Regions from separate parts of the Nonomuraea sp. B19D2 genome, predicted to be linked through region 3. Evidence: riboswitches for the same ligand, from Rfam matches in the RefSeq annotation. Region 3 holds a riboswitch; each other region holds the start of a gene.
What was found. A riboswitch is a leader RNA that binds a small molecule or an ion and turns the genes downstream of it on or off. The one in region 3 is predicted to bind S-adenosylmethionine.
Positions count from the first base shown of each region.

Region 1: linked by a shared signal. The riboswitch ahead of ABN273_RS05210 (aminotransferase class V-fold PLP-dependent enzyme) and the one ahead of ABN273_RS41470 (TerC/Alx family metal homeostasis membrane protein) in region 3 are both predicted to bind S-adenosylmethionine.
Region 2: linked by a shared signal. The riboswitch ahead of thrC (threonine synthase) and the one ahead of ABN273_RS41470 (TerC/Alx family metal homeostasis membrane protein) in region 3 are both predicted to bind S-adenosylmethionine.

Region 1 covers NZ_JBEFAK010000002.1:331,603-334,870, reverse strand. Annotated here, with positions in the region: gene ABN273_RS05210 (aminotransferase class V-fold PLP-dependent enzyme) at 1-1,277, opposite strand, end outside; SAM riboswitch class IV at 1,332-1,447, opposite strand; gene ABN273_RS05205 (TerC family protein) at 1,563-2,312, shown strand; gene ABN273_RS05200 (cytochrome P450) at 2,312-3,268, shown strand, end outside.
Region 2 covers NZ_JBEFAK010000006.1:70,338-73,605, reverse strand. Annotated here, with positions in the region: gene ABN273_RS13450 (MoaD/ThiS family protein) at 1-86, opposite strand, end outside; gene thrC (threonine synthase) at 111-1,343, opposite strand; SAM riboswitch class I at 1,357-1,498, opposite strand; gene ABN273_RS13440 (RNA polymerase sigma factor) at 1,578-2,132, opposite strand; gene ABN273_RS13435 (alpha,alpha-trehalose-phosphate synthase (UDP-forming)) at 2,164-3,268, shown strand, end outside.
Region 3 covers NZ_JBEFAK010000033.1:57,475-60,742, forward strand. Annotated here, with positions in the region: gene ABN273_RS41460 (NmrA family NAD(P)-binding protein) at 1-106, opposite strand, end outside; gene ABN273_RS41465 (TetR/AcrR family transcriptional regulator) at 184-804, shown strand; gene ABN273_RS41470 (TerC/Alx family metal homeostasis membrane protein) at 984-2,024, opposite strand; SAM riboswitch class I at 2,309-2,399, opposite strand; gene ABN273_RS41475 (hypothetical protein) at 2,483-2,836, opposite strand; gene ABN273_RS41480 (cytochrome P450 family protein) at 3,251-3,268, shown strand, end outside.

The sequences.
Region 1 (3,268 bases), on a different contig from region 3:
CAGCGGGCGACGAGCTCCCGCAGCGCCTGCACCAGCCGGTCCACGTGCTCCTCCGTGGTGCCGATGCCGATCGAGGCCCGCACCGCGGAGGCGGTGCCGTCCTCGCAACCCCCGTCGGTCTCGTCGAGGAGGTGCCGGACGAAGGGGTGCGCGCAGAACTTCCCGTCGCGCACCCCGATGCCGTACTCGCCGGACAGCACCTCGGCCACCTCGCGGGCCGAGTAGCCGTCCACGGTGAACGACACGATGCCGACGCGCGGGTGGTCATCCCCCCACAGCGACAGCTCACGCACGCCCTCGATCGCGGCCAGCCCGGACCGCAGCCGGGCGATCAGCCGCTCCTCCTCGTGCACCAGCGCGGTCCAGCCGGTGGCCGTGAGCGCGTCGCAGGCCGCGGCCAGCGCGATGGCGCCCAGCACGTTCGGGGTGCCGGCCTCGTGCCGCGGCTCGGGGTCGTCGTGCCACTCGGTGTCGTCCCCCACGGAGCGCACCGCGCCCCCGCCCTTGAGGTACGGCTCACCCTGCGCGAGCCAGTCCCGCCGCCCGACCAGCACCCCGGCGCCGAACGGCGCGTACAGCTTGTGCCCGGAGAAGGCCACGTAGTCGAGGTCGAGCGCGGTCAGGTTGAGCTGCCGGTGCGGTACGAGCTGGGCGGCGTCCACCAGGATGCGGGCCCCGTGCCGGTGCGCGATGTGGGCCAGGGCGGCGATGGGCCAGAGCTCGCCGGTGACGTTCGAGGCGGCGGTGACCACGAGCAGCTTCGGCCCGTCGATCCCGGCCAGCGCCTCGTCGGCGGCGCGGACGGCCTCGCCGGGGAAGGCGGGCGGCGCCAGCCGTACGGACTTCTTCCAGGGCAGGAGCGAGGCGTGGTGCTCGGTGTCGAAGACCACGGTGGTGGTGCCGGCGGGCAGGCAGCCGGCCAGGAGGTTCGTGGCGTCGGTGGTGTTGCGGGTGAAGATCACGGCGTCGTCCGGGCGGGCGCCGACGAACGCCCTGACCGTGTGGCGGGCCTGCTCGTAGCGGGCGGTGGTCAGCTGGGAGGCGTAGCCCGCGCCCCGGTGGACGCTGGAGTAGGCCGGGAGCGCGGCGGTGACGGCGGCGCTGACCGGCTCGAGACAGGGCGCGCTGGCGGCGTAGTCGAGGTTGGCGTAGCCGACGAGCCTTCCGCCCTTGACCGGCACCTCGAGATCGGCCCCGAGCACGGTGGGAATGGGCCTGCTCGTGGCCGTGGGAGCCGCCTCGACGGGCTGGGCGGGGATGGAGTTGAAGATCGTCAGCGTGGACACGGCACATCTCCCTCAGGGTCATCGGACCCCTGGAAGCAGCCACAGAGCCCGCGCTTGCCCGCCACACCTCGTGACGGACCAGGTCTTCACCCGGGGCACCCCGCCGCGGACGCGAGGGTTGCCGGCCAGCTAGCCGGGGCTTGTCGCTGGCACTCATGACCTACGACGGGCACTATAACTCAAACCCCTCCTTCGATCGCAAGTCGGCGAACTTCTGTGGCGCGTTACTCGTTGCTACCGGAAACCCCCGCCCACGTAGTCATGGAGGTGCGCAGAATGTTGGACTGGGTGACCGACCCGCAGATCTGGATCGGCTTCTTCACCCTGGTCGCCCTGGAGATCGTGTTGGGCATCGACAACATCATCTTCATCTCCATCCTGGCCGGGAAGCTACCCCCGGAACAGCGCGACAGAGCCCGCGTGCTGGGTCTGGGCGCGGCCCTGATCAGCCGCCTGCTCCTGCTGCTCGGCCTGTCGTGGGTGGTGCAGCTCACCGAGCCGTTGTTCGCCGTCTTCGGCCACGACATATCGGGACGCGACCTGATCCTGCTGCTCGGCGGCCTGTTCCTGCTGGGCAAGAGCGTCACCGAGATCAGCCACAGCATGGACGGCCCCGCGGGCGGGGACGGCAAGAAGGCCGCCGCCGCCTCCTTCACCTCGGTGATCCTGCAGATCATGGTGCTGGACATCGTGTTCTCGCTCGACTCCGTCATCACCGCAGTCGGAATGGTGGACCAGCTCCCTGTGATGATCGCGGCGGTCGTGGTGTCCGTGCTGGTGATGCTGTTCGCCTCGGGGCCGATCAGCAGGTTCGTGGACCGGCACCCGAGCATCAAGATGCTGGCGCTGTCGTTCCTGGTGCTGATCGGCGTGGTGCTCATCGCCGAGGGCTTCGGCCAGCACATCCCCAAGGGCTACATCTACTTCGCCATGGCGTTCTCGCTCGTCGTCGAGCTGCTGAACATCCGGATGCGCAGCAAGCGCGTCCACCAGGAGCAGGAGGATTCGGCTTCTAGTATGGAATAGTGCGCTTTGACCCTTGGGATCCGGATTTCGTGGCCTACCCGTACGACGTGTACGACGAGCTGAGGCGCGAGTCGCCCGTCAGCTACTTCGAGCCGACGAACCAGTGGCTGATCTCACGCCACGCCGACGTGAACGCCCTGCTCAGGGACCGCCGCCTGGGCAGGTCCTACCTGCACGTGGCCACCCATGAGGAGTTCGGCAGGCCGCCGGAGCCGGAGTCCCACGAGCCGTTCTGGCGGGTGATCAGGGCGGGCATGCTGGACGTGGAGCCGCCGGTGCACACCAGGCTGCGCCGGCTGGTCTCCAAGGCGTTCACGCCCCGCATGGTCGAGTCCCTGCGGCCCCGGGTGCGCGCCGTCGCCGAGGGCCTGGTGGACGCGTTCGTGGAGAAGGGCGGCGGCGACCTGATCGCCGAGGTGGCCGAGCCGCTCCCGGTGACGGTGATCGCGGAGATGCTCGGCATCCCCGAGCAGGACCGCCACCTGCTGCGCCCCTGGTCGGCGGACATCTGCGGCATGTACGAGCTCAACCCGACGCCGGACGCCCAGCACGCGGCGGTACGCGCGGCGTCGGAGTTCGCCGGCTACCTCAAGACCCTCGCCGCGCAGCGGCGCCGGACCCCGGGCGAGGACCTGGTCAGCGCGCTGGCGGCGATCGAAGAGCTGACCGAGGACGAGCTGGTCGGCACGTGTGTGCTGCTGCTCAACGCCGGCCACGAGGCCACCGTGAACGTGACAGGCAACGGCTGGTGGTCCCTGTTCAGGAACCCCGCCGAGCTGGCACGGCTGCGCGAGGACCGCTCGCTGCTGCCCACAGCCGTCGAGGAGCTGATGCGCTGGGACACGCCGCTGCAGATGTTCGAGCGCTGGGTGCTGGAGGACATCGAGGTGCACGGCGTGGAGATCCCGCGTGGGTCGGAGGTGGCGCTGCTGTTCGGCTCGGCCAACCGTGACCAG
Region 2 (3,268 bases), on a different contig from region 3:
CGAAGAGTCGCGCCTTCGCCACTGACTTCCGCGTTGCCCCCGGTGTACGTACGCAGAATGGTGGGAATCCGCACAGTAACGCTCATGGTTAAACTCGCCTTTCCTGGTTGTCAGACAGCCGCGCGGAACGCGTCGAGGGAGGGCCGGATCACGGCCGTGGGCTTGGCATCGTCGCTGATCGCGTCGAGTGTCTTGAGTCCGTCGCCGGTGTTGAGCACCACGGTCTCGGCCTCGGGATCGAGCCGACCGCTCTCGGCCAGCTTCTTCAGCACGCCCACGGTCACCCCGCCCGCGGTCTCGGCGAAGACGCCCTCGGTCGAGGCCAGCAGCTTGATCGCGGCCACGATCTCGGCGTCGCTGACGTCCTCGACGGCCCCTCCGGTGCGCCGGGCGATGTCCAGCACGTAAGGCCCGTCGGCCGGGTTGCCGATGGCCAGCGACTTGGCGATGGTGTTGGGCTTGACCGGCTGCACGACGTCGTGCCCCGCCTTGTACGCGGTGGAGACCGGCGAGCACCCGGCCGCCTGCGCCCCGAAGATCTTGTACGGCGTGTCCTCGACCAGGCCCAGCTGCACCAGCTCGCGGAAGCCCTTGTCAATCTTGGTGAGCTGCGAGCCCGAGGCGATGGGGATGACGATCTGCTGGGGCAGCCGCCAGCCGAGCTGCTCGGCGATCTCGTACGCGAGCGTCTTGGAGCCCTCGGCGTAGTACGGCCGCAGGTTGACGTTGACGAATCCCCACTTGTCGCCGAGCGGGTCGCCAATCAGCTCGGAGCAGAACCGGTTGACCTCGTCATACGTGCCGTCGATGCCGATCAGCTTGCCGCCGAACACCCGGGCCATGGCGATCTTCGCCGCTTCGAGATCAGCCGGGATGAACACGCACGCCTCGAGCCCGGCCCGCGCCGCCGCGGCGGTGACCGCGCCCGCGAGATTGCCGGTGGAGGAGCAGGAAAGCGTGCGGAAGCCGAAGTTACGCGCCGCCTCGACGGCGATGGCGACCACGCGGTCCTTGAATGAATGCGTGGGGTTGCCGGAGTCGTCCTTCACGTACAGGGACTTGAGACCGAGCTTGCGCCCGAGGTTTCCGGCCTTGACCAGTTTGGTCCACCCCGGGTTCATGTTGGGTTTACTGGCGACGTCCGCAGGAACCGGGAGCAAGGATCGGTAACGCCAGATGTTGGCGGGACCCGACTCGATGTCCGCACGGGTCACGGCGCCGAAGGAATAGGCCGCCTCGAGCGGCCCGAAACACTCCAGACACGCGAAGCTGGGACCGAGGGGGTAGCGCGTACCGCATTCGCGGCAGGAGAGAGCGACTGCAGGACCAAAGTCGAGCGACATGAAGCGAGGCCTTCCCTCATCTTCGCCCGCGGCCACCTTGACCGCAGACCGGAATTGGCACCTTGTCCCGGTCGGCCTCGCCAGGTCGCGAGCCTCAAGCCGGGAGGGTTGCCGGGGCTTCGCAGGGCCGGTCCCTCCACCCCTCTGGATGAGCAATATTCAGTTGTTGAAATGGACTCTACCTGCCCAGGGGGCCTAAATGGCGACTCGTCTCAGCAGGTGAGATGCGGCGTCTCAACGATAGTCGTCGCCCAGCACTCCTTGCACGTATTTGCGCGCCTGGTGAATGCGCGACTTGGCGGTGCCGAGCGGGATGCCGAGCTGCTCCGCGACTTCGTTGTAGTCGAGCTGGACGATGTCGCGCAGCACCAGCGCCTGCGCCAGGTCGGGCTTGTCGGCCTCCAGCGCCTCCATGGCGTCGAGCAGGTCGAGCCGCGAGCCGGCGATCACGCTCACCCGCCGCACGTCGGGCTTCTGCACGGGCAGCTCGTCGGAGCTCTGCTCGGCCGCCCTGCGCTTGAGCGACCTGTACGTGGTGCGCGCGCAGTTGGCCGTCACGATGTGGAGCCAGGTGCTGAACCTCGCCCTGCCCTCGAACCGCCCGATGTTGCGCGCCACGGCCAGCAAGGTGTCCTGCGAGGCCTCCTCGGCGTCCTGGTGGTAGGGCAGGATCCGGGCGCAGTGCCGCAACACATCCGGCTCGATCCGCGCCAGAAGCTCGCCAAGTGCGCGATGATCTCCTCCAGCGGCGGAGCGGGCGAGTTCCTCGGTTAGCTCATCAAGCGCCATAGCTGGGATCCTATGGGCGAAGGGAGCTCAGATGAACAGCGTCCTGGTGGCCTCCAACAGAGGACCGGTCTCGTTCACCGTCTCCGACGACGGCGAGCTGACCATGAAGCGCGGTGGCGGCGGCCTGGTGTCGGGGCTGTCCGGGGTGGCCAAGAAGGACGGCGTCCTGTGGGTGTGCGCGGCGCTGTCGGACGGCGACCGCAGCGCCGTCCGCCTGGCGCCCGGCGGCAGGATCGACCAGGCCGGCTACGACACGGGGCCGCTGCGCATGCTCGACATCCCGCCCGCCACCTTCCACCGGGCCTACAACGCGGTGGCCAACTCCACCCTGTGGTTCGTCAACCACCTGCTCTACGACATCCCCAACTCGCCCAACTTCGGCACGAGGTTCGAGCGGGAGTGGGAGTCCTACCGCGACTACAACGGCGCGTTCGCGCTGGCGCTGGCCGAGGAGGCCGGCCACGGCGCCCGCGTGATGGTGCAGGACTACCACCTGACGTTGACCCCGGCGATGCTCCGCGCCGAGCGGCCCGATCTGCGCATCGCGCACTTCAGCCACACCCCGTGGGCGCCGCCCGAGTACTTCTCGCTGCTGCCCGACGAAGTGGCCGGAGAGGTCCTGGAAGGCATTCTGGGCGCCGATCACGCCGGGTTCCTCACCGACCGGTGGGCGCAGGCGTTCATGGACTGCTGCGAGGCGCTGCTGGGCGCGGAGGCCGACCGGGCCGGCCGCAGCGTCACCTACGGGGGCAGGACCACCCGCATCGGCGTGCACAGCCTGGGCGTGGACGGCGAGGCGCTGTGGGAGCGGGCCTGCGAGCCCGACGTCGAGTCGCACATGGCCGCGCTCAGGGAGCAGGTGGGCGACCGGCGGCTGATCGTCCGCATCGACCGCACCGAGCTGTCGAAGAACATCGTGCGCGGCCTGGTGGCCTACCGCGAGTTCCTCGACGCGCACCCCGAGTGGCACGGGAAGGTGGTGCATCTGGCGTTCGCGTACCCGAGCCGGCACGACCTGCCCGAATATCGCGAGTACACCGCGTCGGTGCAGCGCTGCGCCCAGCAGATCGAGGACGACTACGCCACCGAGGACTGGGACCCGCTGATCCTCAACGTCAACGACGACTACCCGCGCT
Region 3 (3,268 bases):
CCTTGGCCCCGTCGCGGACCAGCGCCTTGAAGGCCACCCCCTGGTCGAGGAGAAGGCGCACGAGATGCGTGCCGATGGATCCGGTGGCTCCGGTGACCAAGATCATGAGCAGTCCTTCCGATAAGATGAGGTTACCTCGAGAACACTATATCGAGGCTACCTCGAATTAATGGGGACGCCCGCATGACCACCACCCGCCGGCCCCGCGCCGACGCCCGCCGCAACTACGAGCGCCTCCTGGCCGAGGCCGACGCCGCGTTCAAGGAACGCGGCGTCGACTCCAGCCTGGAGAGCATCGCCCGCCGCGCCGGCGTGGCCATCGGCACGCTCTACGGCCATTTCCCCAACCGCCGCGCCCTGGTCGGCGCGCTGCTGCGAGAGCGCAACGAGGCCCTGTTCGAGCTGGGCGACCGGCTCCTGGCCGACTCGGCGCCGGACGACCGGCTCCCGGCCGGCTCGGCGCCGGGCACGCCGGGCGGCCGGTCCCCGGCCGGCTCGGCGCTGGCCGCCTGGGTACGCGCGGCGACCGCGCACGCCGCCACCTACAGCGGGCTGGCCTCCCTGCTGGCGGACGGCCTGGACGACGAGGCGTCGGAGCTGCACGACTCGTGCCTGCGCATGGCGGAGATCGGCGAACGGCTGGTCGCGCGGGCGCGCGAATCCGGCGCCGTACGTCCCGACGCGACCGGCGCGGACGTGACCGCGCTCACCTCCGCCGCCGCCTGGCTCCACGAGCACGTGTCACCTGCCGCGGCCGACCGCCTCATCACCGTCACCCTGGACGGCCTGGCCGCCCACTCTTAGCCGCCGGCGGCCACCTGCCCTCGTGGCGCATCCGGTAAGCCGGAATTCCCGATGCCACGGCACCGCTCACGGCCGTGATGTCGCGGCCGGGAGTTTCGCCGTTCGTTCGGGCGCCCGACCCACGAACCGGCAGGTGAACGCGCGGCTCGCCCGCATGCGCCGCCGTGCCGATGCCGGCTTCAAGGGTCGACCGGCTCGCGCTCCAGGGGCCTGGCCCACCCGGCTTCGCCCCCGCCTCCGGCCGCCGAAGCGGTGCGCCTGCCGGCGTACAGGCTGGTGAGCGTGACGGTGAGCAGGACCGCGATGATGACGCCGAGCGAGGCGAGGGTGGGGATCTGCGGGACCCACGCCCACAGGCCGTGCGCCCAGTGGAGGACCAGCTTGACCCCGATGAACGCCAGGATGACGGCCAGGCCGTGGTTGAGATGGCGCAGCTTGGTCAGCACGTCCCGCAGCACGAAGTACAGCGCCCGCAGGCCCAGCAGCGCGAAGGCGTTGGTGGCGAAGACCAGGAAGGGGTCATCCGTCACCCCGTACACGGCGGGCACCGAGTCGACGGCGAAGACGATGTCGGTAGCGAACACCGCCACGGTCGCCAGGGCCAGCGGGGTGAGCGCCGGCCGGCCCCGCTCGCGCACCACCAGCCGGAACCCGCGGTAGTCGCCGGTGACCGGGATGAAGCGGCGCAGCAGCCGGACGCTGCGCATGGAGTCGATGTCGACCTGCTGGTCGTCCCCCTTCAGCACCTTGGCCGCGGTGACGATCAGGACCACCCCGAACAGCAGGAACGCCCACGTGCCGCTCTGCAGCGCCGCGGCGCCCAGCGCGATGAAGACCGCCCGCAGCACCAGCGCCCCGACGATCCCGTACAGCAGCACCCGCTGGGCCAGCTCGTGCGGCACCGCGAACGCCGACAGCAGCAACATGAACACGAACAGGTTGTCCACCGACAGCGACTTCTCCACCACGTACCCGGTGAAGAACTCGACCGCCACCCCGGTGCCGAAGGCGCCCCACAGGTAGGCGCAGAAGCCCACCGGCAGCACCAGGTAGAAGACCGACCAGGCCAGTGCCTCGCGCATGCCTACCTCGTGCGGGCGCCGCGTCAGCACGATGTCGAGCGCCAGCAGCAGGACCAGGGCGGCCACGGTGATCGACCACAGTGCGGGTGAGGCGATCGTGCCCTGATCGGGCGCAGCCAGAGATGTCCCCGGGGACATGAAACCTCCTCGAACGTGCTGAGCCGTTCGAGGTCTCCTTCACCCGGGGTGTGGGTGGCCGTCCGGGGATGCCAGGTGGTGTCCGTACTGACCGGATCGACGCTTGGGAAGTACTCCCCTCGTCTGGCCCAGAGTAGGACAAATCCGGCCAGCGAGCCACTGTGCGTCGGCGCGGATGGCGGCCAGACGCTGCTCGGCGTCACCTTCGACGGCCTCGCCGTCGCCGAGCCGGACACAAGTGCCGTGGAGCATGGGAATGTCGAGCGGTACGCTCATCGGATCTCACCTCATCGATCCTGGCAGTGGCACCTTTCCTGTCAGGGCAGGTTGCCGGACCGTCGCAGGGCCAGGTCCCTCGGGTCCTCTGGATGATGGCGAGATCCGATCGTCCGTTCCCAGCGGGGAGCGTCAGACCAGGGGCCGCCGAGCAGTTCCCAGGCGGCCCGCCGATCTACTGGTTAGCAAATGCCCCACACCGGGGACCAGAGCTTGTTGTAGTAGCGCGTGCCCTTGTAGTAGATCCTGAGGCCGCAGGGCTTGCGCGAGCTGCCCCCCTCCCAGGTACGCGTCTTCCCGACCTTGATCCGCTTGTAGCCGGAGTCGGGCCCGGTCTGGATCATGTTGACACTGACGGTGCTGCTGCAGCCGTTCTTCACCCTCAGGTACCGCGTGTTGCCCTTCACCCACGTCGTGTGGGTGACACACCTCAGCTTCGCGTCGGCGCTGGTGGCTGCGCTGGCCGCGGGTACGCCGGTGACGAGCGTGCCCGCGATTCCCGTCATCAGTGCAGCGGCTACCAGTTTCTTTCGCATACTTCCTCATTGCCTTATCTTTGGGGATAAAAGCCGCCCAAGACCCTAACACGCATCGCGATCATATGGTTACCCGCCGAGTGCGCCCCGGGGCGACGAACGCGGGAGCGCGAAGAACATCCGGCTGGTCGCGGCCCGGCGGCGCCGGTCCTCGCGGCGGAAGCCGTCGTCCATGGCCGGTCCTTCACGTAGCGTCCGCACTTCGAGACAGCGAGTGCACCTTGCTCTTGCCATGATCGGCGCTATGCGTGATGCTTGCAGACCTCTTGAGCGAATCGGCCGAAAGCTCCCAGAGCGCGTCACTCGTGCCGTGACATATGCAGCGGCGTCGCGAAGGGAGCGGCAACCAGAGAGGTAGTTCACCCCGTGATCCACGGCCCGTGGTCCCAGCAGCCCGCAGAAACGCTGGAGTCGATGTCCGTTGAACCGCTG